4 regions of the Arthrobacter sp. LAR12-1-1.1 genome follow, and region 3 is predicted to be linked to each of the others. Evidence: riboswitches for the same ligand, from Rfam matches in the RefSeq annotation. Region 3 holds a riboswitch; each other region holds the start of a gene.
What was found. Region 3 has a riboswitch for thiamine pyrophosphate ahead of MRBLAR12_RS22805 (ECF transporter S component). Riboswitches for the same ligand answer to the same signal wherever they lie in the genome.

Region 1 (6,980 bases), on a different contig from region 3:
CGGCGCGGGGGCGCAGCACGGGGGCCTGCACCTTCGGCGGGGTCGCGGCGACGGCGTCGCGGGCGGCCTGGACGATTTCGGCCATGGCGAAGCCGAGCTGGCGGAGGCCCTCGTGGCTCGTCGCGGAGATTTCGAAGACTTTGTAGCCGCGGGATTCCAGTTCGGGGCGGACGAACTCGGCCATGTCCTTGCCGTCGGGCAGGTCCACCTTGTTCAGGGCCACCAGGCGGGGGCGGTGGTTCAGCGGAACCACTTCGCCGTCGGACCCGCTGTAGCTCATGTCCACGGCGTACTTCTCCAGCTCGGCCTCGATGATGGCGAGGTCGGAGAGCGGATCGCGGTCCGATTCGAGCGTGCCGCAGTCCAGTACGTGCACGAGGGCTGCGCAGCGCTCGACGTGGCGAAGGAAGTGGTGGCCGAGGCCCTTGCCCTCGCTGGCGCCCTCGATCAGGCCGGGGACGTCGGCAATGGTGAAGCGGACCTCACCGGCCTGGACGACGCCCAGGTTCGGGATGAGGGTGGTGAAAGGGTAGTCGGCGATCTTGGGCCGCGCGGCCGACATGGCGGCGATCAGGCTGGACTTGCCGGCCGAGGGGAAGCCGACGAGGGCGATGTCAGCGATGGACTTCAGCTCCAGGACGACGTCGCTGGATTCACCCTCGATGCCGAGCAGCGCGAAGCCGGGCGCGCGGCGCTTCTGGGAGGACAGCGAGGCGTTGCCGAGGCCGCCAATGCCGCCGGCGGCGGCGATGTATTCGTCGCCTTCGCCCACGAGGTCGGCGAGGACCTCACCGGACTTGGACTTCACCACGGTACCTACGGGCACCGGAAGGATCAGGGTTTCGCCGTTCTTGCCGCCGCGCCAGTCGCCCATGCCGGGGCCGCCGTTGGTGGCGTGCCGGTGGGGTGCGTGGTGGTAGTCGAGCAAGGTGGTGGTCTGGAGATCGACGCGCAGGATGACGTCGCCGCCGTTGCCGCCGTTGCCGCCGTCGGGACCGCCGAGGGGCTTGAACTTCTCGCGGTGAACGGAGACACAGCCGTGGCCGCCGGTACCGCCGGATACGTGCAGTACTACCCGGTCTACAAAGCTCGCCACGTGGATCTCCTCAGTGCTGTTCCCCGGACCCACAAAGGGGCCCAAGATGATTGTAATGCGGTTAAAACACCGGTGGAGCGGACCTAATGGCCCGCCCCACCGATTTAGAACGTTTTGTTACTCTGCAGCTGCAGCAGCCACGATGTTCACAACGCGGCGACCACGGCGGGTGCCGAATTCGACAGCACCGGGGGTCAGGGCGAACAGGGTGTCGTCCCCGCCGCGGCCGACGCCGGCGCCCGGGTGGAAGTGGGTGCCGCGCTGGCGGACGATGATCTCGCCTGCGGAAACTACCTGGCCACCGAAGCGCTTGACGCCGAGGTACTGGGCGTTGGAGTCACGACCGTTGCGAGTGGAACTCGCGCCTTTTTTATGTGCCATTTGGAATGCCTGCCTTCAAAAAATTCTGGGGAATCTGCTGGAACCTGAACAGTAACGAAGAGTTACTTGATACCGGTGATCTTGACCTTGGTCAGTTCCTGACGGTGGCCCTGACGCTTCTTGTAACCGGTCTTGTTCTTGAACTTCTGGATGACGATCTTCGGACCACGAAGGTCTTCGAGGATCTCAGCCGTAACCGTTACCTTGGCCAGGTCCGCAGCAGCAGACGTGACTTTGTCACCGTCCACCAGGAGCAGTGCGGGCAACTCAAAGGTGCTGCCGGCTCCACCGGGGACGCGGTTCAGGGTAACGAAGTCTCCAACGGAAACCTTCTCTTGGCGGCCGCCTGCGCGGACAATCGCGTACACCACTGGGGAACTCACTTCTCTCGACGTTTATTACTAGATTTGCGTGCGGAACCTGGGGCCAAATTGTTTGGACCGGCTCACGCTGTGCCTCAACGCCGGTGGATTCCCCGGGGGAACCCATGAGCTATCCCCGGAACAAATCCACTTGGAATTCCAAGCAGGCTGTTCTCAGGGTCATAACCCAAGTGTTGGCGTAAGCACCGAAGATCTAGAATACGCTAATTTTGCCTTCGGCCGCAAATGAGGCTGGTTCCGGCTGGTAGTCCGTGATAGGCGCCACAACGTCTTGAAGCAAAGACCGTGTCAATGTTCTTGACCGTGATCTCGACCGTCTTGATGCTGTGCTGCCGCAACGACTTCCGGAACCGTGCCCCACCATCGTACCGGCTGTGCGGGCCAGGTCGTGTCAGGCGTACAGCCGCGGCGCGTCGAAGAAGGCCACTTCGTAGCCCGATGACTGCCGGAAAGCCAGGGCCATGGCCTCCCGCTCGCTCCCGGATGCCCGTCTGGCCGCCGTGTCCGTGTACGCGATGGCCTGCCGGGTCGCGGCGGCGAAGTCCTCATCGGCGTACGTCCGCAGCCAGTCGGCGTAGGGGTGTGCCACGGGGGCGCCGCCGGCAAGGAATTCCCGGTGCAGGGTGGCCCCGACCTCGGCGTAGAGCCAGAAGCATGGGAGCGCCGCCGCGACGAGGATCGCGTAGCTGCCGGCCACCGAGGCGGCCAGCAAGTGGTCCACGTACGACTTCGTCACCGGGCCCAGGTTGGGGGCAGTGGGGCGGGTGCTGAGCCAGGAACGGTGCAGCTCTGATTCGACCTCCAGGCAGGTCTGTGCGGAACGGGCCCAGAACAGCTGCTCCGCCTCGGTGGGGGCGATCGCGGCGGCACGGGCCAGGACCCGGGAGTAGCCGTTGAGGTAGATGGCGTCCTGGGCGAGGTAGTACGCGAACTCGTGCTCGGGCAAGGTCCCGTCGGCCAGCCCGCGGATGAAGTCCAGGGCGTAGATGGCGTCAAGATCGCCCGCGGCCCCTGCGCGCAAGGCAGCGGCGAACTCGCCCTCCGCCGGACCGTGGCCGTCGAGGCTGCCCTGGCCGCGTTGGTCGTCTTTGAGGGCGTGCACATCGCCAGTTTGCTGCATGTGGTGGAAGTGATGGACCGGACCGTTGCCGGAGCCGACGTCCAGGGCCGCGGCTTCGCGGAGCGCGCCCAGCAGCCACGGCTTGACCTCCCGCAACGCCGCTTCCCAGTCCCCCACCCGGGCCTGCACGGTGGCCATGGCCGAGGACAAGGAGCAGCCGGTGCCGTGGCTGTTGCGCGTGGCGATCCGCTCCCCCGGCACCACCACCGTTTCCCGGCCGAGCAGGCCCCCGGTGTTCACCAATGCATCCGGGCAGCCGGCGCCCGCGCCGTTCCCGCCCTCCGCGGCATCGCCGCCGTCGACGGGTCCGTCCCCGGGCTGGCCGCCCTGGGAGTGTCCGTCCTTGAGGTGCCCGCCTTTGACCAGCACGGTGGTGCCGGTCAGGGCCGCCAGTCGTTTGCCCTGCGCCAAGGCCTCAGCCCAGTCGGCCGCGGCGGGCTCTTTGAGCAGGATGGCGAGTTCGGCGAGGTTCGGCGTGATGAGGTCCGCCAGCGGCAGGAGGGCCTGCAGGGCGGCCTCGGCCGATTCCTGCAGGAGCCGGTCGCCGCTGGTGGCGACCATCACCGGGTCCAGGACGACGACGTCGGGGCTCACCTTTTCCAGCCAGCTGCGGACGGCGTCGATCACCGCGGCGTCGCCGAGCATGCCGATCTTGACGGCGTCGATGCCGATGTCGTCGCTGATGGCGTCCAGCTGGGCCGTGAGGAACGCGGCCGGGGGCACGTGGACGGCGCGCACGCCCTGGGTGTTTTGGGCCGTCAGGGCCGTGATGGCGGCCATGCCGTAGCCGCCGTTCGCTGCAATGCTCTTCAGGTCGGCCTGGATCCCGGCCCCGCCGGAGGGGTCGGAGCCGGCGATGGCCAGCACGCGGGGAATGCGCGGGGGTGCGGACGGGGACGGCACGGACGGGGACGGCACGGACGGGGACGGCCCTGCCGTCTGACAATCGCTGGGCAGAAACTCGGACTGATTCGATCTCGCGGACAAGTCAGACATCCCTTCGCCGGTGCTAACCGGACAGGTTCAACGGGTCTGGATCTCAGCCGGCTGATGCGCGGCACCCCGTGTCAGTGTTCCAGCCTAGCCGTTGCCACCGGGCTGCCCCGTTAACGCAGGAGCGGGACCGGGCCGGAGCGGACGTATTGTTACGCCCGCTCCGGCCCGGTCCCGCAGTCCAACCAGTCGAAGGGACCGGTCGGGGAAGCGATCAGTCGCGGCGGACTACAGCTCCGACGCCGGTACGCCCACGCCGAGGATGATCGGCTCGTTGCCGGCCGGGATGGACGCCGGCCTGGCCGCGGCGGGTGCCTTGGCCTCGTGAACCGATCCGGCCGCGGCCGGCCGCGTCGCCTCGCGATGCTCCACGGAGGTCTCGTTCGCAGCGCCCTGGGCGCGGCTGGCGCTCCGGTTGCGGCGCCCGCGGCGGCCACGAGCCGTGGTGTCCGCTGTCCGCGAAGCCGGCGCCTGCGCAGTGCGCACGGCTGCGGGCGCCTCCGGTGCCGCGGAAGCCGCGGAGGGCGGGGCCTGGACGGCGTCCATCCCGGCCGGCTTGCCGGCCTCGGCGTCGCCCAGGTTGGCGAAGGCCTCGGTCAGCAGGTCCAGGGTCAGGGCCGGTTCCGGCGTGTCCTCGGCGTGCTCCACGAACGGCAGGGCCACCTGCTCACCGCCAAACGTCAGCACGGTCGCGGGACGTCCGGCTGCCTCTTCGGCGGCCGCGAGCTGCGTGACGGCGTCGACGGCGGCCTTACGGGCCCCGGCGTCGCTGGCAGCGGCTGCCTCCCCGTCGTGCAGGTGCGCGGCGTGCGCCGCGGCGGCGATGTTGGCCAGCGCGGCCCGGGTGGCTTCAGCCTTGGCGTGGCGTTCGGCCTCGGTGGGCTCGACGTGGACGGCTGCGGGTGCGGCCGGCGCCGTCTCCGGGCCCTGGCCTCCCCTGCCGCGGCGACGGCTCTTGCGCTCCGTGCGGGCAGCAGGCTGCGCCTCGGCGCGCGGCACATAGTGCTCCGCGGCAACCGTGTTGGCGCGGCGGTGTTCCACCGGTTCGTCGTGGGTGACGATGCCGCGGCCCGCGCAGGTTTCGCACTGTTCGCCGAAGACTTCCAGCAGCCCGGTGCCCATCCGCTTGCGGGTCATCTGCACGAGGCCCAGCGAGGTCACCTCGGCCACCTGGTGCTTGGTCCGGTCCCGGCCCAGGCACTCCACCATGCGGCGCAGCACGAGGTCGCGGTTGGATTCGAGCACCATGTCGATGAAGTCGATCACGATGATGCCGCCAATGTCGCGCAGGCGCAGCTGCCGGACGACTTCCTCGGCCGCTTCCAGGTTGTTCTTGGTGACGGTTTCCTCGAGGTTGCCGCCGGAGCCGGTGAACTTGCCGGTGTTGACGTCCACCACGGTCATGGCTTCGGTGCGGTCGATCACGAGGGAACCGCCGGAGGGCAGGAAGACCTTCCGGTCCAGGGCCTTGTGGATCTGCTCGTCGATGCGCCAGGCAGCGAAGATGTCCGTGTCCTTGGTCCACTTCTCGAGCCGGCCCACGAGGTCCGGTGCCACGTAGGTGACATAGGCCTCGATGGTGTCCCAGGCTTCCTCGCCGGAGACGATCAGCTTGGAGAAGTCCTCGTTGAAGACGTCGCGGACCACCTTGATGGTCAGGTCAGGTTCGCCGTAGAGCAGCTCGGGGGCGAGGATTTTGGTCGACGTCGACTGGCTCTCGATGCCCTCCCACTGCGCGCGGAGCCGGTTGATGTCGTGCGTCAGCTCTTCCTCGGAGGCACCCTCGGCCGCGGTGCGGACAATGACGCCCGCGTCCTCAGGCAGGCGGTCCTTGAGGATCCGCTTGAGGCGGTTGCGCTCGACGTCGGGCAGCTTGCGGGAGATGCCGGTCATGGAGCCGCCGGGCACGTACACAAGGTAGCGGCCGGGCAGCGAGATCTGGCTGGTGAGGCGGGCCCCCTTGTGGCCGACCGGGTCCTTGGTGACCTGGACCAGCACGGAGTCGCCGGACTTCAGCGCGTTCTCGATCCTGCGCTGTTTGCCTTCGAGGTTGACGGACTCCCAGTTCACTTCGCCGGCGTAGAGCACGGCGTTGCGGCCGCGGCCGATGTCCACGAATGCGGCTTCCATGGACGGCAGCACGTTCTGGACCTTGCCCAGGTAGACGTTGCCGATCAGGGAATCCTGCTGGGTCTTGGACACAAAGTGTTCGGCCAGGACGCCGTCTTCGAGGACCCCGATCTGGATTCTGTCGTCGCGCTGGCGGACGATCATCTGGCGGTCCACGGACTCGCGGCGGGCCAGGAACTCGGCCTCGGTGATGACGGTGCGGCGGCGGCCGGTGTCGCGGGATTCGCGGCGTCGCTGCTTCTTGGCTTCCAGGCGGGTGGAGCCCTTGACGGACGTGACGCGGTTGTTGACCGGCGCCTCGGCCATGGCCCGCGGCGCACGGACGCGGGTCACCGTGTTGGGCGGATCGTCGCCTTCCCCACCGGTCAGTTCCAGGTCCTGGTCGCCGCGGCGACGGCGGCGGCGGCGGCGCGACGTCACGCCATCCTCAAGGGTTGCCTCGGAACCTTCGTCGCCCTCGTCCTCGGCGCCTTCGGACTCGGTGTCGGACTCGGCGGACGTACGGGTGCGCCCGCGCCGGCCACGGCTGCGGCGTCGACGGCGGCTGCCGGCGTCCTCGTCCTCGTCGCCTTCTTCCTCCTCGGGCTCCGCTGCTGCTGCGGCAACGGGGACCGGGCGCACCACGGTGCTGAGGTCGGGGGCCTGGAAGATCACGGAAGTGAGGGCACCCGGTTCCATGAACAGCGACGTGGCCGGGCTTTCCTCGGGCAGGGCTTCCGGCTCTTCGGGCTGGGCCGCGGCGGGGGCTTGCGCAGGTTCGGCCGCCGTGGCGGCTTCTGCCGGCTCGGCTTCTTCGGCCGGGACCGCTACTGCGGGTACGTCTTCGGCTTTCGGTGCGGCCTTGGCACGGCTGGCGCGGCGCCGGACCGGCTTCTCT
Region 2 (6,980 bases), on a different contig from region 3:
ACGGCACTTCGATGAGGACTTCACCCAGGCCCAACGTGTCGCGCCGGGGACCCGCGCCGCGGCTGTTCCAGACGTTCATGGCCATGTGGTGGTGGTAGCCGCCGGCAGAGACGAACAGTGCCTGGCCGTGCCAGCCCGCGGTCTTCTCGAATCCGAGGGTGCCGACGTAGAACTCTTGCGCGGAATGAACGTCGCCCACTTGCAGGTGGACGTGCCCGACGCCGGCGGCGGCCTCGCGCTGGCCGGTCACGGATTCTTCGGTCAGGAACTGCTGCAGGTAACGCTGCGGCGGCAGGGCCAGGCTGTCCATGACGACGTTCTTGCCCTCCCACGACCAGGCTTCCCGCGGCCGGTCCCAGTACAGCTCGATGCCGTTGCCCTCGGGGTCGTTGAAGTAGAACGCCTCGCTGACAAGGTGGTCCGCGCTGCCCGTGAAGGACTGGGGCTCATACTGGGCCGCGGTGGCCACGGTAGCCGCCAGGGAGTGCTGGTCCTCGAAGAGCAGGGCGGTGTGGAAGAGCCCGGCCTCGCCGCGGGAGGGAATGTTCAGGCCGGGGGCGGGCGCCAGGTGGACCAGCGGCTTGCGCTTGCGTCCGAGGTAGAGGCCGCCGTCCTGTTCGGCCACAATTTCCAGGCCGAGGGCCTACTGGTAGTAATCGGTCATGAGCTTCATGTCGCCGACCTTGAGCATCACGGTGCCCATGCTGAGTTCGGCCGGAAGGAGATCCTGGGTGCTGGATTCTTGGGTCATCGAAACGCTCCGGTGTCTTGCGGCCACCGGGTATCGGCGACCTTTCGTATAGGGTTAAATTACTTGAAGCTTCAATTTATTCCTAACGGATGAAGTGCCCCCTCAGCACAATGTGCTGTAGGCCCGCGAGGGTGCCGAGGTGCTGCCGGGGGTCTTCGGCGCATACCAGGACGTCGGCGCTGGCCCCTTCGGCGATGCCGTCCGCGCCGAGCCACGTCCTCGCGGACCAGGCCGCCGCGTCGAGGGCGGCTGCTGCGGGCAGGCCGGCGGCGTGCAGGGCATGGATCTCGTCCACGATCCGGCCGTGCCTGATCACGCTGCCGGCGTCGGTGCCGGCATAGATGGCCACCCCGGCCTCGTAGGCTTCGAGGACCCGTTCAGCCCGCCGTTCCCACAGCGAGCGCATGTGGGCGGCGTAGCGGGGGAACTTGGCCTCCGCCCGCGTGGCGATGTCCGGGAACGTGGCGATGTTGATCAGAGTGGGCACGATCGGGACGCCTTGGTCGAGGAAGCGCGGCAGGTGCCGGGGCAGCAGCCCGGTGCCGTGCTCGATGCAGTCGATCCCGGCGTCGAGCATGTCATCCAGGGTGTCTTCGGCGAAGCAGTGCGCGGTGACCCGGGCCCCTTCATCGTGGGCGGCCTGGACGGCGTCCTTGACCGTCCGGGCGGGAAAGCTGGCCGCCAGGTCGCCGGCGTCGCGGTCGATCCAGTCCCCCACGAGCTTGACCCAGCCGTCGCCCGCGCGGGCCTGCTTCCGCACCGCCTCTACGAGATCCTCCGGCTGGACCTCGATGGCCAGGCCCGGCAGGTAGCGCCGGGTCCTGCCGAGGTGCCGGCCGGAGCGGATGATCCGGGGAAGGTCCGCCCGCTGCTGGAGCCAGCGGGTGTCGTGGACCGCGCCGGCATCTCGGACCAGCAGCGTCCCGGCGTCCCGGTCCGCCAGGGCCTGGGATTCGGCGGTGTCCTCGGAAACGTCCCCGCCCGGGCCCAGGCCGATGTGGCAGTGTGCGTCCACGAACCCGGGAATGACCCAGCCGTCCAGCACGGTCTCCGGCGCGGCTGCCGGGCGGCGGAAGGTCAGCAGTCCGTCCACCGACCAAAGTCCGCGGCGTTCCTGGTCCGCGGCCGTGAGGATGGGGCCGCTGAATTCGATGATACCGGTCATGGCCTAAGCCTAATCCGCATGACAACCCGCCGGCCCAGATCATCCAGCCCCAGCTGCGCTTCGTGCACCCGCAGGGCAGCCAACGCCTGGCCCGGCTGGGCGAATTCCTCGAAACCGCAGCTCGCGTAAAACGGCCCATTGAACGGAATGTCCGCGAAGGTGCTAAGCGTCATCGATAAACAGCCACGACTCCGGGCCGCATCGATGGCCGCCTCCACCACGGACCGGCCGATCCCCCGCCCGCCGAAGTCCGGCTGCACGGAGAGTTGCTCCAGGTGGGCCTGGCCGCCGAGTTCGTCAACGCGGGCAAATCCTACGGGCGGGTTTCCGGCGACAAGTATGAAGCGCGGCTCGACCGGCGTCGTCAACGCCGGAGCCGGGAGCGCCTGGTCCCCCGGCTCCGCTTCGAGGATGCGGTCTGCTGCGGCCTCGAGAACCGGCAGCGCCGGAAGGTCTTCCGGCGTCGCCGTCCTGATCCGGGCCGCGGCCCCGGGCACAGTCACAATGCCAAGCTAACACCGCGGTCCGCCGGCCGCGTCATACTCCACAGCCGTCGACAGGCACGTGGTAGCTTCGTCTACGACCACACGGGTGCCCCCTGCAGGGGCTGAGATCGGGCTGACGCAGCCTGCGACCGTTGAACCTGTCCGGGTAATGCCGGCGAAGGAAGTGAGTATTTTCGTGAATACCCAATTGACCCAGCACAGCCCTGCCCAAATCGAGCCCGTCCAAATTGAGTCAGCCCAAAATGAGCCTGCAGCCGCCACGCAGTCGCTGAAGTCCCACTCGCTGGCCTTCACCACGGACCCGGACCATGGCATCCGCGTCCCGGTGACCGAGATTGCCCTGGAACCCTCACCGGGCGGCGTCGGGAACGCACCCTTCCGGGTCTACCGCACCGCCGGCCCCGGCAGCGATCCGGTCCGCGGGCTGGAGCCCTTCCGGGCATCCTGGATTGAGGCCAGGGCGGACACCGAAACCTACGCCGGCCGGGAACGGGAGCTGCTCGACGACGGCAAGTCGGCGGTGCGCCGGGGTGCGGCGTCGGCCGAGTGGCGGGGCGGCCGGCCGGTGCCGCGGCGCGCCGTTGAGGGCAAGACCGTCACGCAGATGCGCTACGCCCGGGACGGTGTCATCACCCAGGAAATGCGGTTCGTCGCGCTGCGGGAGAACTGCGATGTGGAGCTGGTCCGCAGCGAGGTGGCCGCGGGGCGGGCGATCATTCCCAACAACGTCAACCACCCCGAATCCGAGCCGATGATCATCGGCAAGGCGTTCCTGGTGAAAATCAACGCCAATATCGGCAACTCCGCCGTGACCAGTTCCATCGCCGAGGAGGTGGACAAACTCCAGTGGGCCACCCAGTGGGGCGCGGACACGGTCATGGACCTCTCCACCGGGGACGACATCCACACGACACGCGAATGGATCATCCGCAACTCCCCCGTCCCCATCGGCACGGTCCCGATCTACCAGGCGCTGGAGAAGGTCAACGGTGAGGCGAATGCCCTGACCTGGGAGATCTTCCGGGACACCGTGATCGAGCAGTGCGAGCAGGGCGTGGACTACATGACCATCCACGCCGGGGTGCTGCTGCGCTACGTGCCCCTGACAGCCAACCGGGTCACCGGCATCGTCTCCCGCGGCGGCTCCATCATGGCCGGCTGGTGCCTGGCGCACCACCAGGAGAACTTCCTCTACACCCACTTCGACGAGCTGTGCGAGATCTTCGCGAAGTACGACGTCGCGTTCTCCCTGGGTGACGGGCTGCGGCCCGGCGCGACGGCGGATGCCAACGACGCGGCGCAGTTCGCCGAGCTGGACACGCTGGCCGAGCTCACGCAGCGGGCCTGGGAGTTCGATGTGCAGGTCATGGTGGAGGGCCCGGGACATGTGCCCTTCCACCTCGTCCGGGAAAACGTGGAGCGCCAGCAGGAACTCTGCAAGGGCGCCCCGTTCTATACGCTCGGGCCGCTGGTCACCGATATCGCACCGGGGTATGACCACATCACCTCGGCGATCGGCGCCACGGAGATTGCCCGCTTCGGCACCGCCATGCTCTGCTACGTGACACCCAAGGAACACCTCGGGCTGCCGAACAAGGACGACGTGAAGACGGGCGTGATCACCTACAAGATCGCGGCCCACGCCGCCGACCTCGCCAAGGGCCACCCCGGCGCCCACGAACGCGACGATGCCCTGTCCAAGGCGCGGTTTGAGTTCCGCTGGCGGGACCAGTTCGCGCTGTCCCTGGACCCGGTGACGGCGGAGGCCTTCCACGATGAGACGCTTCCCGCGGAGCCGGCCAAGACAGCCCACTTCTGCTCGATGTGCGGTCCCAAGTTCTGCTCGATGCGGATCAGCCAGGACATCCGGGACGAATACGGTTCAGCTGATTCGCAGGCGGCCCTGGCGCAGATGGCGGCCGGAATGCAGGCGAAGAGCAATGAGTTCCTCGCCTCGGGCGGCAAGGTCTACCTGCCGGAACCGGCCGTAGGCGAACCTGCAGCCTCCTAGGACGCCCGGGCGTGCTGGTGCCGGCTAACCTCGGCGATGTACGAGCGGATGGCCCGGTCCCCCTCGGCTGAATCCTGGGGCCGGTGCCCTCCCGGCGCCGTGCGGTGCAGGGCGCCGGTCTCGCGCAGGTAGCCGGCGATTTCCTCATACAGCGGTTCCCAGCCTCCGGTCAGGACCAGCGTCGGCACGCCCGGCACGATCTGCAGCGGGGCTTCCCACGGCGGCGCCTGCAGGCGGAGCCGGCGCGCCGCCCGGAGGGCCTCCGGCGTCGTGGCCCCCGGGGCGTCGGCCGCAAACGCGCGGCGGATGAACTCCCGCTGGAAGTCGTCGTCGCTGAGGTTGTGCCGGACGTCGAAGAGCGGCTGCATGAGCGCCCGGTGCGCAGCGGTGGCGGGAAGCTCCGCGGTCAGGGACAGGCAGGCCGGTTCCACCAGGGTGAGCGACTGGACGAGGTCGGGCCGCTCGACGGCAGCCATCATCGCGGCGATCGCGCCCTGCGAATGGGCCACCACATGGCCGCCGGCCTCGCCGCGGCCGTCGTCTGCCAGCGACGCGAGCACAATTGCGGCGTCGGCGGCGAAGTTGGATTCGAGGGGTTCCGCGACGGCGTCAAACCCGTGCCGCCGCAGGAACAGGGCGTCGTAGTCCAGCGCCATTCCGTGCTGCTTTGGCCACGCGGCGGCACCGAAGCTGCCATCCCCGTGGACGAAGACTACGCGCTGCTTGAACATTGTCTAACCCTATGGCACTTCAGTGCTGATGCCGCCGGCGACACAGTCCCGGCGGCATTAGCAGCTGCGGCTACTTGCTGCCGCCGAGGAACTTGTCGAAGCCCTTGGGCAAATTCAGCTGGGACGGATCGAAGTCGCCGCCCTGCTGGCCGAACGATGCCCCGGTGGGCAGGGCCTTGGAGCCGGCGGCACGCCGGGCCTCGGCGTCGCGCAGTTCCTGCGCTGCCTTGGCCGGGTTGCCGGAGCGGGCCTTCTTCTTGGGCGCGGGCTTGGCTCCCTTGCGCGCCCCGCCGCCCATGCCGGGCATCCCCGGCATTCCGGGCATCCCGCCGCCGGCGGCCATCTTCTTCATCATCTTCTGGGCCTGGGCAAAGCGCTCCAGCAGTCCGTTGACCTCGGAGACGTGCACGCCGGAACCGCGGGCAATGCGGGCCCGGCGGGAGCCGTTGATGATCTTCGGAGCAACGCGCTCGTGCGGGGTCATGGACCGGACAATGGCCTCAACACGGTCGATCTCGCGCTCGTCGAACTGCTCCAGCTGCTGGCGGATGTTCTGCGCGCCCGGCATCATCATGAGCATTTTCTTCATGGAGCCCATGTTGCGGATCTGCTGCATCTGGGCGAGGAAGTCATCCAGGGTGAAGTCTTCCTGGTCGGCGAACTTCTTCGCCATCCGGGCGGCTTCATCCTTGTCCCAGGACTTCTCGGCCTGCTCGATCAGGGTGAGGACGTCACCCATGTCGAGAATGCGCGAGGCCATGCGGTCCGGGTGGAAGAGCTCGAAGTCGTCCACGCCTTCGCCGGTGGACGCGAACATGACCGGCTTGCCGGTGACCGATGCGACGGAGAGCGCGGCACCGCCGCGGGCGTCGCCGTCGAGCTTGGAGAGCACGATGCCGGTGAAGTTGACGCCCTCGTCGAAGGCCACGGCCGTGTTGACGGCGTCCTGGCCGATCATGGAGTCGATCACGAACAGGACTTCGTTCGGGACGATCGCGCGGCGGATCTGGCGCGCCTGCTCCATCATGTCGGCGTCGACGCCAAGACGGCCGGCGGTGTCCACGATCACGACGTCGTGGAGGGTGCGCTTGGCTTCCTCGACGCCGTCACGGGCGACGGCGACCGGGTCGCCGGCAGGGTGGTCCAGCTCGGTGGACGTGGCGCCCGGGTGCGGGGCGAAAACGGGCACCCCGGCGCGCTGGCCGACCACCTGCAGCTGGGTCACGGCGTTGGGGCGCTGGAGGTCGCAGGCCACCAGCATGGGGCTGTGGCCCTGGGACTTGAGCCACTTGGCGAGCTTGCCGGCCAGGGTGGTCTTGCCGGCGCCCTGCAGGCCGGCCAGCATGATGATGGTGGGTCCGGTCTTGGCGAGGCGGATCCGGCGGGTCTCGCCGCCGAGGATCTCCACGAGCTCCTCGTTGACGATCTTGACGATCTGCTGGCTCGGGTTCAGCGCCCCGGAAACCTCGGCGCCGAGGGCACGCTCGCGCACGCGGCCGGTGAACTCCCGGACCACGGGCACGGCGACATCGGCGTCCAGGAGGGCACGCCGGATCTCGCGGACTGTGGCGTCAACGTCCGCCTCGGTCAGGCGGCCTTTGCCACGCAGATTCTTGAAGGTTGCTGTCAACCGGTCAGAGAGTGAATTGAACACGCGCCGTGCACTTCTTTCAGTGGATCTACAGGTGGCGGCCGGTGCGGCACGCCAGCGTCGCGACTGGTGTTCGCCTGGACGAACCGCCTCGACAACAGGACTCGACTATCTAGGGTACCAAGATGCGCCTTCAAGATGGCATGCTGGCTTAGGTGACCAGCC
Region 3 (6,980 bases):
CGTTGAGCCAGGTGCACTCGACACCGATGCTGGTCAGCACCTCCACGATCCGGTTGACTTCCTCAATCCGGGCCAGCCGGCGCAGCGTGGTGGTGCCGCGGTTGATGAGGCTGGCGCACAACAGCGCGACGCCGGCGTTCTTGCTGCTGTTGACGTCCACCGCGCCGGCGAGCGTGCGGCCGCCCTCGACACGGAGGTGGGTCATCTGGGGCCGGCCCACCTTGACGATGCTGTGTCCGACGATCGCCTCCAGGCGCTGGATCATCTTCAGGCTCAGGTTCTGCTTGCCCTGTTCCATCCGGGCGATGGCGCTCTGGCTGGTGCCGAGCTCGGCGGCGAGTTGTCCCTGGGTCCAGCCCTTCGCGCCGCGGGCTTCGCGGAGCAGGAGGCCTACGTGTTCAGCAGTCGGTTGAGTCATGTCCCGAAAATATCACGGATGATTTATTAACCCCCGGCATTCCCGCCGGAGTGCCGTTAATCTCACAGGGATACCCGCATCATGCGATAACCGGCGGCTTGCGGCGCGCCGCGGAGCCGGAAACAGTTGGCGGCGCGCTACTGGCGCGCGAGGAAAACGAGGTTCCAGGTGCCCGCGCCGAGGGCCGCTGCGACGGCGGCTGCCGCGATGCCCAGTCCGCCCAGCAGTACCCAGACGTCGAGTCCGCTGTACGTGGACGGCCTGGCCCAGGTCCGCGCCGCGCCGCCAAACCCGCGGGCCTCCATGGTCACCGCGAGCCGTGAAGCGCTCCGGATCGCCTGCACCAGCAGGCCGAAGCTCTGGCCCAGGGCGGCGCGGAACCGCTGGTAGGGGTTGCCGCTCGATCCCACGCCGCGGGCCCGCCGGGCCATGCCGATCGTCTGCCATTGCTCGGCCATGATCCCGACCAGCCGCATGGCGGCCAAGGTGCCCAGGACGAACCGGTGCGGCAGTTTTGCGTTCTGGGCCAGGGCGTCGGCAAGGTCTGTGGGGTCCGTGCAGCTCATCAGCAGCACCGCAGGCAGTGCGATCGCTAGCCCGCGGAGCATGAAGCCGATCCCCAGTTGCAGGGAACCGGCGCTGATGGACCAGATCCCGGCGTCGAGCAGGACGGATCCGGCGTCGGGCGCCAGGATGGCGGTGCTCCAGCCACCCAGCGCCGCCGCGAGGATCAGCGGCCAGCCGCGCTGCCACAGCAAGGCCAGGGTCAGGCCGGCCAGCGGCAGGAGCAGCAGTTCGAAGGCCAGCGCCACCGACGCCGAGACCCAGTCAATGGACAGCGCCAGGACCAGCGTGATCAGGGTGACCGCGGTGAACTTGGCGAGCGGGTTGGCGCGGGTCAGCAGCGCATGGTTGCCGCGCAGGCTCAGTGCGTCCCTCATGGCGAGGCCCCCTCCGGCAGCTCAAGATCCGGGCCGGGAGCATCCGCGGCGGCAGTTTCCCGCGGCCGGAGTCGGAGTTCGGTGCCGCCGAGGACGGCGCTGAATTCGGCGTCATGCGTCACGGAGACGACGGCGGTGCCGGCGTCGAGCAGCTCGGACAGGAACGAGGCGAGTTCGGCCCAGGTATTGGCGTCCTGGCCGAAGGTGGGCTCGTCCAGGACGAGCAGCTGCGGGTGCGCGGCCAGCACGGTGGCTACCGAAAGGCGGCGCTTCTCGCCGCCGGAGAGCGTGTAGGGGTTGGCCTCCACGAGTTCGCTGAGCCGCAGCCGTTCCAGCAGTTCGTCCACGCGGTCTGCGCCGTAGCCGAGGTGGCGGGGGCCGAACATGAGCTCGTCCAGGACCTTGCCGGTGACGAACTGGTGCTCGGGTTCCTGGAACACTGTGCCTATCCTGGCGATCAGCTGCTGGGCCTTCCACCGGTACGGATCGGTTCCGGCGTCACCGCTGAGCTTCGGCGCGGCCGAGACCGTTCCGGCAACGGGCCGCAGGAGGCCGGCCAGCGTCAGCGCCAGGGTGGACTTCCCCGCGCCGTTCGGTCCCGTGATGGTCAGGGCCTCGCCGGCGTGGACCTGGACGGAAACTCCGGACTGGACCGGACGCGGCGCGATCGTGCGGAAGCCGTCGCGCAGCCCGGCCCGCCGCGGCCGCGCGCGTGACACCGCGAGCCCGTCGGCCGCGAGCAGGAGCTGACCTGCGTCCCATGCCGGCAGCCGCAACCGCGTCGCCGGGACGTAGCCCGGCACCCAGACGCCCGCACCGATGAGCATGTCCCGCGCCTCGGCCAGGACCCGGTCCGGCGGTCCGTCAATCAGCACGGCGGAGTCCGTGGCGGACCCGGGCTGCAGCACCACGATCCTGTCCACCAGGTCTTTCCAGACCCCCACCCGGTGCTCCACGACCACCAGGGTGGCGCCGGTCTTGTCCAGGCAGCGGCCCACAGCGTCGCGGACCTCCAGGACGCCGGCGGGATCGAGGTTGGCGGTCGGCTCGTCGAGCAGCAGCAGCCCCGGCCGCATCGCAAGGATCCCGGCGAGCGCCAGCCGTTGCTTTTGTCCGCCGGAGAGTGCCGACGTCGGGTGGTCCAGCGGCAGCCGGCCCAGCCCGACGTCGTCGAGTGCCTCGCGCACGCGCGGCCAGATCTCCGCCGCCGGGACGGCGAGGTTCTCCGCCCCGAAGGCGACGTCGTCGCCGAGGCGGGAAAGCACCACCTGGGTTTCCGGGTCCTGCTGCACAAGCCCGGCGCGGCCGCGCTGCGCCCGTGGTGGGGCACCGTCGATCAGCAGGCTTCCGGTCTCGTCTGAGTCTTCGGAGTCGCCGGCCGGCCCCGAGGCGCCGGCCGCGCCGTCGCCCAGCACGCCGGCCAGGGCGTGGAGCAGCGTCGATTTGCCGGCGCCGGAGGGGCCCAGCAGGAGCACGCGCTCCCCCGGCCGGATGTCCAGGTCAAGGCCGCTGACGGCGGGCCGGGGCCTTCCAGCGTGCCGCCAGCCCCAGCCGCGGGCCGTGACGGCGGCCGGCCGGACGCCTGTTGAAGATCTCATGGGTGCTCTGCAGAGTTCAGGATAAGAGGGTTCTGGAGAAGCGATCAGGAGAAAACAGGCTCCGTGGCGGCCTTGCGGGAGGCAAAGGAGCCCAGCACTCCGGTCTTGGCCAGGCCGCGGGTGGCGAGCCAGGACAGTCCGCCGGCAATCACTGCGCCGGAGATTGTGGTGAAGGCGATGTAGGCGAGCTTGTCCCCGGCTGCGTAGGCGATGTTCCAGCCCCACGGCAGGAAGGAATCGTTGAGGCCGCAGAACAGGCCCGCGCCGGCTCCGGCGAGCAGGGACACCGGCAGGTTGAACTTCTTATAGAGGAAGGCCGCGAAGACCAGTTCCGCGCCGAGGCCCTGCAGGATGCCGGAGATCAGCACCGTGGTGCCGTACTGCGAGCCCATGATGAGCTCGCCCGTGGCCGCGACGGTTTCGCAGAAGAGCGCTGCGCCCGGCTTGCGGATGATGAGCATGCCCAGCACCGCCGGGATCATCCAGCCGCCGGCGTAGAGTCCGCTGAGCGGCGGGTAGAGCGCGTTGACCGGGACCGAAATGAGGTTCGCGCCCTGGGACCAGGCCCAGAAGATGACGCCGCCGGCAACGGCGATCAACGCGGCCACCACAATGTCCACCACACGCCAGGTGTAGTTGCGCCGGGCCGATGATGGGCCGGCGGAACCATGCTGTGCTGAAATATCTGTCATGTCGTCCTCCTGAGGAACAGGAGGGGAGGGTGCTCCGGCCGGCTTCGGCTTCCGCCGCCCTCCGCGCACCCTGAGAACTCGACTCCCTTGCGCCGGTACTAACCGGATCAGGTTCGAGGGTCTGCGGCTGTCCGCACTCTCAGCGCCCACCTAAGGTTTCCCCGGATTTTTCCGGTGATGCCCGACGGCGGCGCTCCCCTGTCGTAAATTGTTTCGCCCTTGTGGGCTGGCTCAGTTTACACCCGGAGGGCCGGGTTTTCAGCGGCGTGCCGTCACAATCCGGGACGGGGCAAAGCCGGTCTCCGCGGCCGGGAACGCCCCGCTTGGTAGAGTCGACGTGTCGGACACCCGGACCCGCCAGCGGGCGGCCTCGTCACCCACCGGAAAGCTGGATTATTTTGACGCAGACACCAGCCACACAAGATCCCTCCGGGGAATACGACCCTGACTCGAGGGAGCCGCAGCCGCAGGGATCCCTGGCGGTGCTCATCGGCCGGGTACTGGCCGAGATGGACGCGCTCCAGTTCGCGTCGTTCAGCAAGGACGACGCCCTGGACCTCGGGCTCCTCCTTGTCGAGCTGGGCAGGCAACGCTCGCTGCCCATCGCGGTCGACATCACCAAGGGCGAGCAGGTGCTCTTCCACGCAGCGCTGGACGGTGCCACGCCGGACAATGAGCGCTGGATCAACGCCAAGAAGCGGACCGCCATGCGGTACGAGGTCCCGTCCCTGCTGGTGGGCCTCCGGGCCCGCGCTGCCGGCGGAATGATCGAGGACAACGCCTGGTGGGACCAGACGGAGTTCGCCGCCCACGGCGGGGCGTTCCCCATTTACGTGCGCGGCACGGGCGCTGTCGCCGTCGTCACCGTCTCCGGCCTGCCCCAGAAGGCGGACCACGAACTCGTGGTCGAGGCCCTGCGGATGGTCCTCATACCGGAACGCTAGGCTAGGGAGAGACCCAGTTCCCGTCCCAAGGAGACCGAAGAATGAACATCATCATCAAGCTGCTCGGCACCGGCATCAGCCTCCTGGCCGGCTTTGCCGGCACCAAGCTGGTGGACACTATCTGGGAAAAGTCCACGGGCAACAAGCCGCCCAAGGGCCACGACGACGACGTCCCCACCACGCTGCGCTCGGCCCTGACGTTCGCCCTGATCTCCGCATCGGTCAGCGCCATCATCCAGGTGCTCGCCAACCGCGGCACCCAGCGCGCGATCACCCGCTTCGCCAAGACCCAGGACATCGTCTGACCGGACTCGACTAGCGGCGGCGCCGGTCGAAGCGTCGGTCGATGTGCCGGGCTGCCGCGCCGGTCACCGAACGGGCTCAGCGGCCGGCTTCGTCGTCGTCCACTCCGTGTTTGGCCGCCTGCTGGCCCGCTGCCTGTTGAACTATGGCTTCGAGCTCGTCGGAGCTCAGCAGTTCCGGATGCAGGTGCTTGGTCCGGTAGCCGGCCCGGCCCACCATGTGGGCCGACACGGGGACGGTGAGCAGCTGGAAGAGCCAGGCCACCACCAGGACGGGCCACACCCACCAGCTGCGCATCTGCAGGCCAAGCGCCGCCAACAGCAGGAACAGGCCGAGGACCTGCGGCTTGGTGGCGGCGTGCATCCTGCTCATGAGGTCCGGGAACCGCAACAGACCGATCGCGGCGCCGAGTGACATGAGCGCGCCGGTCACCATGAACACGGCGGAGACGGCATCGATCACTGTTTCAGGATTCACGGACGCTCTCCCTTCTCTCAGCCACGAACCGGGCCACAGTGACCGAGCCGACGAACCCGATGAGGGAAATCGCAACGAGCAGCATCAGGTTGTTGAGGTGCCGGTTGACGGCCATGTCGATGCACAGGGCCGCCCCAAAAATGGCCAGCAGCACGTCGGCGGCGAGAACCCGGTCCAGCAGCGAGGGGCCCCGCCCGATCCGGACGATCGCCCCCGCGGCGGCCAGGGAAAGTACGACGGCGGTCACCGTCAGGACGGTCTGCATCATGCGGCGATCTCCTGTGTGAGGGCGGACAGTTCGTCTTTGGTCCCCATGATCCTGATCAGCCCGGCCTCGGTGTCCCGGACCTCCTTGCGCAGCTTGGCCGCGTCCTCGGCATTGCGGACGTTGATGCCGTGGATGTAGAGCGTGGACGTTGACCTGTCCACCTCCACCACGAGGGATCCCGGAATCAGCGAGATCACATGCCCGGTGGCAGTGACCAGGAGGTCGGAATGGCTCCGGAGCGGCACGGCGACAATGGCGCTGACCACGTTGGGGCCGCGGACCACGGCGAGGTACAGGACCTGGAAGCTTGCCGCGACGACCTTTCCGAGGAAGATGAGGGCGAAGGGCACGGCGCGGAGCACGTTGAAGCGGCCGCCGAGCTCCACGGGGGGCAGATAGAAGATGCGCGCCACAAGCACGGCGATGAGGGCCCCGAAGAGGAGATTGCCCGGGCTGAAGTTCTGCCACAGCGCGCCCCAGACAAAAACGAGCCACACCAGCAGCGGCAGTTCCTGGCGCAGCGAGATCCTTTTCCGGTTCATTTGCCGCCACCCTGCAACTCGCCCTGCCCGGGCTGGGCCGCCGGAGGCACCGGCGGCACCGGCGCGTCCTCGCCAAGCACGGCCTGGATATAGGAGGACCTGTCCAGCATCTCCCCGGCGGACTGGTCGGCCACCCTGAACAGCGGCCCGGCGAAGACTGTCAGGGCCACGCCAAAGACCACCAGGCCCAGGGTGGAGCCCACCATGGTGCGGGGCAGCAGGGTCACGTTCGTCCTCCCGGCCCGGTCCCCGGTGGCGGAGTCGGCCGGTGCCGCCAGGAGCACCGGATCGGGGTGCTCAGCGTCCCCGGGCTTGCGCCAGAACGCCCGGTTCCAGACCCTCGCGATCGCCAGCAGGGTCAGCAGGCTCGTCAGCACGCCGCCGATCACCAGGGCGTAGGCCAGCGGTGTGCCCAGTTCGACGCCTGCCTGTAGCAGCCCCAGCTTGCCCAGGAAACCCGAGAACGGCGGGATTCCGGCCAGGTTCATGGCGGGAATGAAGAACAGGACCCCCAAGACCGGGGAGAGCTTGGCCAGCCCGGCCACGCGGTCCATGGATGAGCTGCCGCCGCGGCGTTCAATCAGTCCGGTCACCAGGAACAGGCTGGTCTGGATGGTGATGTGGTGGGCCACGTAGAACACCGCGGCGCCCAGGCCGGCCACCGTGGACATGGCCAGGCCGAACACCATGTAGCCAATGTGGCTGACCAGCGTGAAGGACAAGAGCCTCTTGATGTCGCTTTGGGCCAGGGCGCCGAGGATACCCACCACCATGGTCAGCAGCGCCGCGACCATCAG
Region 4 (6,980 bases), on a different contig from region 3:
TCGAGCCGGAGGGCAAGCACGGGGTCGTCGTTGGTGTAGGCGAAGACCTTGAAGCCGCGGGCCACGAGCTGTTCGGTGGCGTCCACGAGTTCGACTGCGTCCGGCAGCAGGGTGTGCTCGTCGGCAATGACTTCGAGCTTGACCCAGTCCGTTTCCAGGGCCTCCCGGGCCAGCTCGGCGGTGAGGACAGCATCCTTGGCGGTGAAACAGCCGGCCGTGTTGGGCAGCACCCGGATCTGGTGGTCATCGAGCAGCTGGAACAGCGAGCCCGTCTCGGCCGGCGAATAGCGGCGCATCGCCACCGTGGTCAGCTCGGTCCCGGAGGCCACGAGCGCGGCCCCCAGCCCGTCCAGGCTCGGCGCACCTCCGGTACCCATGATGAGGCGGGAGCTGAGCTCCACGCCGTCGACCACGAACGGGTCGGCCACCGCCCCGGTCACCGGTACGGCCGGTGTTCCTGCCAACGTCGTCTCGTTCATGCTGGTCATCCTCCCTGGACTGCCGTGACAAGTTCGACGTCGTCGCCGTCGGCGAGCGCCGTGGCGTGCCACTGGCTGCGCGGCACCACTTCGGCATTGCGGGCCACGGCGACACCGAGTTTGCCCCCGTCTGCAGCCCGGCCGTCGGGGCCGATGCTGCGGCCCGTGAGCTGGCTGACGAGTGTGCTGACGGAGGCGCCGTCGGCGACGCTCCGCTCCGTTCCGTTCAGTCTGATGTTCATGCTGCTTCCTTGTTGGGGCTGTCTCCGGACGTATCCGGGATGCGGGAAAAACGGTCGGGGCGGAACCCGGCCCAGCGCGGGTCCGGCGTCCCGTCCATGAGTTGCCGGCATACGGCGGCAGCGGCGGGGGTCAGCAGGACGCCGTGCCGGAAGAAACCTGTGGCGATGATCAGTCCCGGGACGTCCCCGCCGCCCGGGCGCGCGACCCGCCCCAGCAACGGGGCGTTGTCCGGGGTGCCGGGCCGGGCTCGGGCCGTGGCTTCCAGCAGCTCCAGCTCGGCGACCCCGGGCACCAGCTGCTGGGCGTCCCGCAGCAGCTGGTAGATGCCGCCGGCAGATACGGCATGCGGATTCGACGGTCCGTCCTCGCGCTGGGTGGCTCCGATCACCACGGTGCCGTCCTGGCGGGGAACGATGTACACCGGGACCCCGCGCACCATGCCCCGCACGGTTGCGGTGAGCAGCGGCTGAAGATGCGGGGGCACGCGAAGGCGCAGGATGTCGCCGTAGACGGGCCGCAGCGGCAGCGCCAGTCCGGCGGGCAGCTCCTCGAGCCCGGCGGCGCCGAGCCCGTTGGCGACGACGGTTTCTGCAGCCCGCACGAAACCGCCACCCGCCAGCCGTACGCCCGCAACCTGTCCGTCCTGCCACAGCAGGCCCGCCGCGCGCCGCCGGATCAAGCTCCCGCCCTCCGTGCCGAGCACGCCGGCGAGCCGGGCGATCAGGAGGCGGGGGTCCACCTGGTGATCGGCCGGGATGTCGAAGGCGCACGAGATGCCGGGACTCAGCAGCGGCTCCCGGCTCCGCGCCTCGCGCACTGTCAGCGGTTCCACGGTGAGGCCGCAGGCCTGCTGGACTTCCCTCAGGTCCGCGAGCGCGCGCCGGTCCGCCGCGTCGGCCCCGACGGCCAGGGTCGGCGTCGTCAGGTAGCCGGTACCGGCCCGAGATTCCGTGCCCCCGGCACCGGCGTCCATCCCGGCACCGGCGTCCACTTCGGCAGCGAATCCGGGCCACAGCCGGGAGGACTCAAGCATCAGCTCCAGGAGCTGCTCCTCCTGGTAGTGCAGCTCGCTCACGGGGGCCAGCATGCCGGCCGCGGCCCAGCTGGCTCCGCTGCCGGGAGCATCATCGATCAGCACCACGGACCGGCCCGCGCGGCTGGCCTCGAACGCGATGCCGTGGCCGATCACGCCGCCGCCGATCACGGCAACGTCTGCGGTGATGTCTGTGGTGATGCCTTCGGCGCTGATGTCCCCTGCGGTACCGGGCCCGGTGTCACAAACTCTGGAAGCGGCGTCATTTGCGGCTTCGGCTGTGCGGCCGGCTCGTGAGCCCATAAAAAAATTCCTTCCCTACGCCGGTACTAGCCGGATCAGGTCAAGCGGTCGGCTCTGACGCCCTCTCAGCCGTGCAGCGGCGACATGGCTGCTGCGGGCTCCCGCGGTATGCGCCCAGTTTAGAGGAACTAGGCTGGTCCCATGAGCCAGGACCCCCTCCACACCACCGCCCGCCTCTACCTCTGCACCGACGCCCGCAGGGACCGCGGCGACTTCGAGGACTTCGTTGACGCCGCCTTCGCAGGCGGCGTTGACATCATCCAGCTGCGCGACAAATCGCTCGAGGCGGCGGAGGAACTCGAACTCCTGGAGGTCCTTCACGCGGCAGCACAGCGCCACGGACGGCTGTGGGCCGTCAATGACCGGGCTGACATCGCCTCCTTGTCCGGGGCGCCGGTGTTCCATATCGGCCAAAAGGACATTTTGTTCGACGCCGCCCGCGGCTTCCTGGGCAAGGATGCCGTGATCGGCCTGTCCACCCACAGCCCGAAACAGGTGGACGCCGCCATTGCCGCCTCACCAGGCCGTAAAGGACTCGACTATTTCTGTGTGGGACCCGTGTGGGCGACGCCCACCAAGCCGGGACGCGCCGCCGTCGGCCTCGACCTGGTGCGCTACGCCGCCCAGGCAATCGGCCGGGCGAAAGCGGACGGCACCGGCAAAGTCGACGGGGTCGTGCCGTGGTTCGCGATCGGCGGGATCGACCTCAGCAACGTCGAGCAGGTAGTCCAGGCCGGCGCCCGGCGGATCGTGGTGGTCCGGGCGATCACCGACGCCGCTGATCCGGCCCACGCCGCGGGTGCACTGCTGGCGGCGCTGGACGCCGCGGAATCCTAGGCAGGTTCCCCGGCCCACAAGCCCGCCGGCGTTCCGGGCCGCGGCCACCCTGGCCGGCAACCAGGCCTGCACCCTCGCCGGCACCGCGGCTGGCGCTCGGTACTGGACCTACCCGGCCAGCCCCAGCCCTGCCATCCTGCGCGCGTGGTTCGCTGCGAGTTCGGCCGTCAGGCCGCTGACCAGCTCCCTGGCGTCGGCGTCGTCCAGCCCCGAGAGCCCGGCGAGGAACTCGTGCTCAAGGCTGACCCGCTGGGCGTGGGTCAGGACCTCACCCAGCAGGCGCCTGGCCCACAGCGCCAGGCGCGACGCGAGCCGGGGGTCATCGGCGAGGGCCGCCTTGAGACGCTCCTGCAGCACGGCCGTAGACTCGCCCGTGGAGCGGACCTGCCCGATCAGCTCCCGGGTCCCGGCGTCGACGTACCGGCCGACGGCGCTGTAAAAGTCAGCGGAGACCGTGTCGATCACGTAGGCCTTCATGAGCGCCTCGTACCAGTCCGCCGGGCGCGTGCGCTCGTGGAAGTGGTCCACTGAGGGCTGGAACGGCAGCATGGCAGCCTCCGTGTCCAGGCCCATGTGCTCGAGCCGGGCGCGGACGAGTTCGTAGTGCTGGAACTCGTCCACGGCCATCCTGCCCAGCACTGCACGGTCATGCAGCGTGGGCGAATACCGGGCGCTCGAGGACAGCCGTTCGAAGGCAGAAAGCTCGCCGTACGCCATGACTCCCAGCAGATCCGCCAGGAAGCTGTTGTAGAGGGCAGGATCGTCCGCAGTTGCGCTCATCATCCAAGACTAATAGCGGAAATCGGGCTACCCTGATTTTCGTGTCCCATCATCGCCTGACCCCCAGTGTCCACGAGCAGCAGAACCAGCTTGCCGGGGCTCTCAAGGCGCTGCGCACCACGCTGGAACTTCCCGGTCCGTTCCCCGAGAACGTGTTGCGCGACGCGGAGGCGGCTGTGGCCGAGCACAAGCTGCCGGACCTGGACCTCACACATGTCGAGTTCGTGACCATTGATCCGGCATCGTCCACTGACCTCGACCAGGCCCTGTTCATCGAACGGAGCGACGGCGGCTACAAGGTGTTCTACGCCATCGCCGACGTCCCGTCCTTTGTCGCCCCGGGCGGCGCGCTCGACGCCGAGACCCGGCGCCGCGGCCAGACCTTCTACACTCCGGACGGCCGGATTCCGCTGCACCCGGAAATCATCAGCGAGGCCGCCGGCAGCCTGCTCGCCGGGCAGCTCTGCGCGGCGTTCGTCTGGGAGTTCGAGCTCGACGCCGCGGCAGAGGTGACCTCAGTCCTCGTGCGCCGGGCACAGGTCCGCAGCCGCGCGAAACTCAGCTACAAAGGCGTCCAGGCCGAGCTCGACGCCGGCACCGCGGCGCCAGTGCTGCAGTTGCTGAAAGAGGTAGGCATCAAGCGGGTGGAGCTGGAACGCCTGCGCGGCGGCGCAAGCCTGAACATGCCGGAACAGGAAATCCAGCAGCTGCCCGACGGCGGCTACCGGATCGTGGCGGCCCCGCCGCTGCCGGTGGAGGACTGGAACGCCCAGATTTCGCTCATGACCGGGATGGCCGCCGCCGCGCTCATGCTCCAGGGCAAGGTCGGCATCCTGCGCACCATGCCCGCCCCGGATGAGGCTTCACTGAGGCACTTCCACCGCCAGACCCACGCTCTCGGCAAGCCCTGGGACGGGGAAATGCGCTACGGCGAGTACCTGCGGACGCTGGACCCCACGGACCCCCGGCAGCTGGCCATTGTGCATTCGGCCGGGATGCTTTTCCGCGGTGCCGGGTACACGCACTTCGACGGCACGGTGCCGGGAGCCGCAGTCCAGTCCGCCATCGGCGCCGCCTACGCCCATTCCACGGCGCCGTTGCGGCGGCTGGTCGACCGCTTCGTGCTGGTGATCTGCGAGGCCCTGAGCAACGGCACCGAAGTTCCGGCCTGGGCCCGGGATGCCCTGCCGTCCCTCCCGGCCATCATGGGCACCTCGGACCAGCTTGCCGCGAAACTGGAGCGGCTGTCGCTGGACACCGTGGAGGCGGCGCTGCTCGTCAACCACGTCGGCCAGGAATTCGACGCCGTCGTCATCTCCGGCCCCAAACCGGCGAAGAGCAACACCAATGGCAGCGGGAACGGGAATGGGAACGGCGGCAAAGCCAACGGCAACGGAAACGGCCCGTCCGGGATCGTCCAGATCGCCGAGCCCGCCGTGACCGCGCGATGCCCCGGCGAACTGGAACCGGGCACGCAAGTCCGGGTCCGGGTGGTGTCCTCAGACATCGCCACACGCGAAATCCAGCTGGAGCTCGTGGGCTGACAGTCCCTTATCAGTCCGCAGCCGGCACGCTCCCGGGGCGTGATGACGGGTCCAGTCGAGGATCCGGGCCTTGTACAGCTAGACTGGAGAAGTAGAAATGGATGCCCGGTCGTTGATTTCCATGATTTTCGAATTCAACAAGCCCGCCCCTACGCGATCTTGAGATCCACCCGCTGGTCCCCAGTGCCAGCATTTAGATAGCCCGCGATCGGCTTCCACTGGAAATGCTTGCGCGCCTGAGCGTGCTCCGGAACGGCCACATCGGCCGGCCCCGTTGAGCAAGCAGCGCAGCCCAAAATGAATAAGGAAACTCCCCTGTGAGTGAATTGCACACGCACCAGCTTCTGACCGATGAGTCCGGCACGGAGACCATCGAGCCCGAAGAAACAATCATCTCGGACGAAAAGCCGCACGAGATTGCCGAAAAGACCTTCGCCGACTTCAACGTCCGCGCGGACATCGTGGAGTCGCTGGCCGACGCCGGCATCACCCACCCGTTCCCGATCCAGGCCATGACGCTGCCGGTCGCACTGGCGGGGCATGACATCATCGGCCAGGCCAAGACCGGCACGGGCAAAACCCTCGGCTTCGGCATCCCGGCGCTGCAGCGCGTCGTCGGCCGTGACGACGCCGGCTTCGACAAGCTGGCCGTGCCGGGCGCCCCGCAGGCCCTGGTGATTGTGCCCACCCGCGAACTCGCCGTCCAGGTGGCCAAGGACCTCGAGAACGCCGCCAAGAAACGCAACGCCCGCATCGCCACCATTTACGGTGGCCGCGCCTATGAGCCGCAGGTCGAGGCGCTGAAGAACGGCGTCGAAGTTGTTGTCGGCACCCCCGGCCGCCTGATCGACCTCTACAAGCAGAAGCACCTGAGCCTGAAGAACGTCAAGATCGTCATCCTCGACGAGGCCGACGAAATGCTGGACCTCGGGTTCCTGCCGGACGTCGAGACCCTGATCGCCGGTACCCCCGCAGTCCGCCAGACGCTCCTGTTCTCGGCCACCATGCCCGGCCCGGTCATCGCCATGGCCCGCCGCTACATGACCCAGCCGACCCACATCCGCGCCGCGGACCCGGACGACGAAGGCCTGACCAAGCGCGACATCCGCCAGTTGATCTACCGTGCCCACAGCATGGACAAGGTGGAAGTGGTAGCCCGCATCCTGCAGGCCCGCGGACGCGGCCGTACCATCATCTTCACCAAGACCAAGCGCACCGCAGCGAAGGTGGCCGAGGAACTGGTGGACCGCGGTTTCGCCGCCGCCGCCATCCACGGCGACCTCGGCCAGGGCGCCCGCGAACAGGCGCTGCGCGCCTTCCGCAACAACAAGGTGGACGTCCTCGTGGCCACCGACGTCGCCGCCCGCGGCATCGACGTCGACGACGTCACGCACGTGATCAACTACCAGTGCGTCGAGGACGAGAAAATCTACCTGCACCGCGTCGGCCGCACCGGCCGCGCGGGCAACAAGGGCACCGCTGTGACCTTCGTTGACTGGGATGACATGCCGCGCTGGGGGCTCATCAACAAGGCCCTGGGCCTGAGCTACCCCGAGCCCGTGGAGACCTATTCCTCCTCGCCGCACCTGTTCGAGGAACTCGACATCCCTGCGGGCACCAAGGGCCGGCTCCCCCGCGACAAGCGAGTGCTCGCCGGCGTCGACGCGGAGGTCCTCGAGGACCTCGGCGAGACCGGCAAGAAGAACTCGCGCGGCAGCGCAAAGGACGGCGCCCGGGAAAGCAGCCGTACGGGCAGCCGTG

Region 1: it holds a riboswitch for thiamine pyrophosphate, as region 3 does, so the genes downstream of both, MRBLAR12_RS04780 (bifunctional hydroxymethylpyrimidine kinase/phosphomethylpyrimidine kinase) here and MRBLAR12_RS22805 (ECF transporter S component) in region 3, are expected to answer to the same signal.
Region 2: it holds a riboswitch for thiamine pyrophosphate, as region 3 does, so the genes downstream of both, thiC (phosphomethylpyrimidine synthase ThiC) here and MRBLAR12_RS22805 (ECF transporter S component) in region 3, are expected to answer to the same signal.
Region 4: it holds a riboswitch for thiamine pyrophosphate, as region 3 does, so the genes downstream of both, thiO (glycine oxidase ThiO) here and MRBLAR12_RS22805 (ECF transporter S component) in region 3, are expected to answer to the same signal.

Annotation. Positions count from the first base shown of each region.
Region 1 is NZ_JBEGIG010000003.1:32,788-39,767, forward strand. It holds gene obgE (GTPase ObgE) at 1-1,096, opposite strand, end outside; gene rpmA (50S ribosomal protein L27) at 1,214-1,477, opposite strand; gene rplU (50S ribosomal protein L21) at 1,540-1,848, opposite strand; gene MRBLAR12_RS04780 (bifunctional hydroxymethylpyrimidine kinase/phosphomethylpyrimidine kinase) at 2,252-3,976, opposite strand; TPP riboswitch at 3,959-4,055, opposite strand; gene MRBLAR12_RS04785 (Rne/Rng family ribonuclease) at 4,202-6,980, opposite strand, start outside.
Region 2 is NZ_JBEGIG010000056.1:20,664-27,643, forward strand. It holds partial or broken gene MRBLAR12_RS20075 (VOC family protein) at 1-751, opposite strand, end outside; gene MRBLAR12_RS20080 (amidohydrolase family protein) at 834-1,916, opposite strand; gene MRBLAR12_RS20085 (GNAT family N-acetyltransferase) at 1,913-2,419, opposite strand; TPP riboswitch at 2,494-2,602, shown strand; gene thiC (phosphomethylpyrimidine synthase ThiC) at 2,598-4,433, shown strand; gene MRBLAR12_RS20095 (alpha/beta fold hydrolase) at 4,430-5,164, opposite strand; gene ffh (signal recognition particle protein) at 5,235-6,818, opposite strand; gene MRBLAR12_RS20105 (glucose-6-phosphate dehydrogenase) at 6,971-6,980, shown strand, end outside.
Region 3 is NZ_JBEGIG010000078.1:149,142-156,121, forward strand. It holds gene MRBLAR12_RS22790 (UDP-N-acetylglucosamine 1-carboxyvinyltransferase) at 1-418, opposite strand, end outside; gene MRBLAR12_RS22795 (energy-coupling factor transporter transmembrane component T family protein) at 556-1,359, opposite strand; gene MRBLAR12_RS22800 (ABC transporter ATP-binding protein) at 1,356-2,957, opposite strand; gene MRBLAR12_RS22805 (ECF transporter S component) at 3,002-3,649, opposite strand; TPP riboswitch at 3,716-3,859, opposite strand; gene MRBLAR12_RS22810 (heme-degrading domain-containing protein) at 4,048-4,593, shown strand; gene MRBLAR12_RS22815 (DUF4235 domain-containing protein) at 4,635-4,898, shown strand; gene mnhG (monovalent cation/H(+) antiporter subunit G) at 4,975-5,373, opposite strand; gene MRBLAR12_RS22825 (monovalent cation/H+ antiporter complex subunit F) at 5,363-5,641, opposite strand; gene MRBLAR12_RS22830 (Na+/H+ antiporter subunit E) at 5,638-6,183, opposite strand; gene MRBLAR12_RS22835 (Na+/H+ antiporter subunit D) at 6,180-6,980, opposite strand, start outside.
Region 4 is NZ_JBEGIG010000012.1:507,166-514,145, reverse strand. It holds gene MRBLAR12_RS10480 (thiazole synthase) at 1-479, opposite strand, end outside; gene thiS (sulfur carrier protein ThiS) at 485-721, opposite strand; gene thiO (glycine oxidase ThiO) at 718-2,058, opposite strand; TPP riboswitch at 2,053-2,173, opposite strand; gene thiE (thiamine phosphate synthase) at 2,200-2,895, shown strand; gene MRBLAR12_RS10460 (ferritin-like fold-containing protein) at 3,004-3,678, opposite strand; gene MRBLAR12_RS10455 (RNB domain-containing ribonuclease) at 3,717-5,219, shown strand; gene MRBLAR12_RS10450 (DEAD/DEAH box helicase) at 5,537-6,980, shown strand, end outside.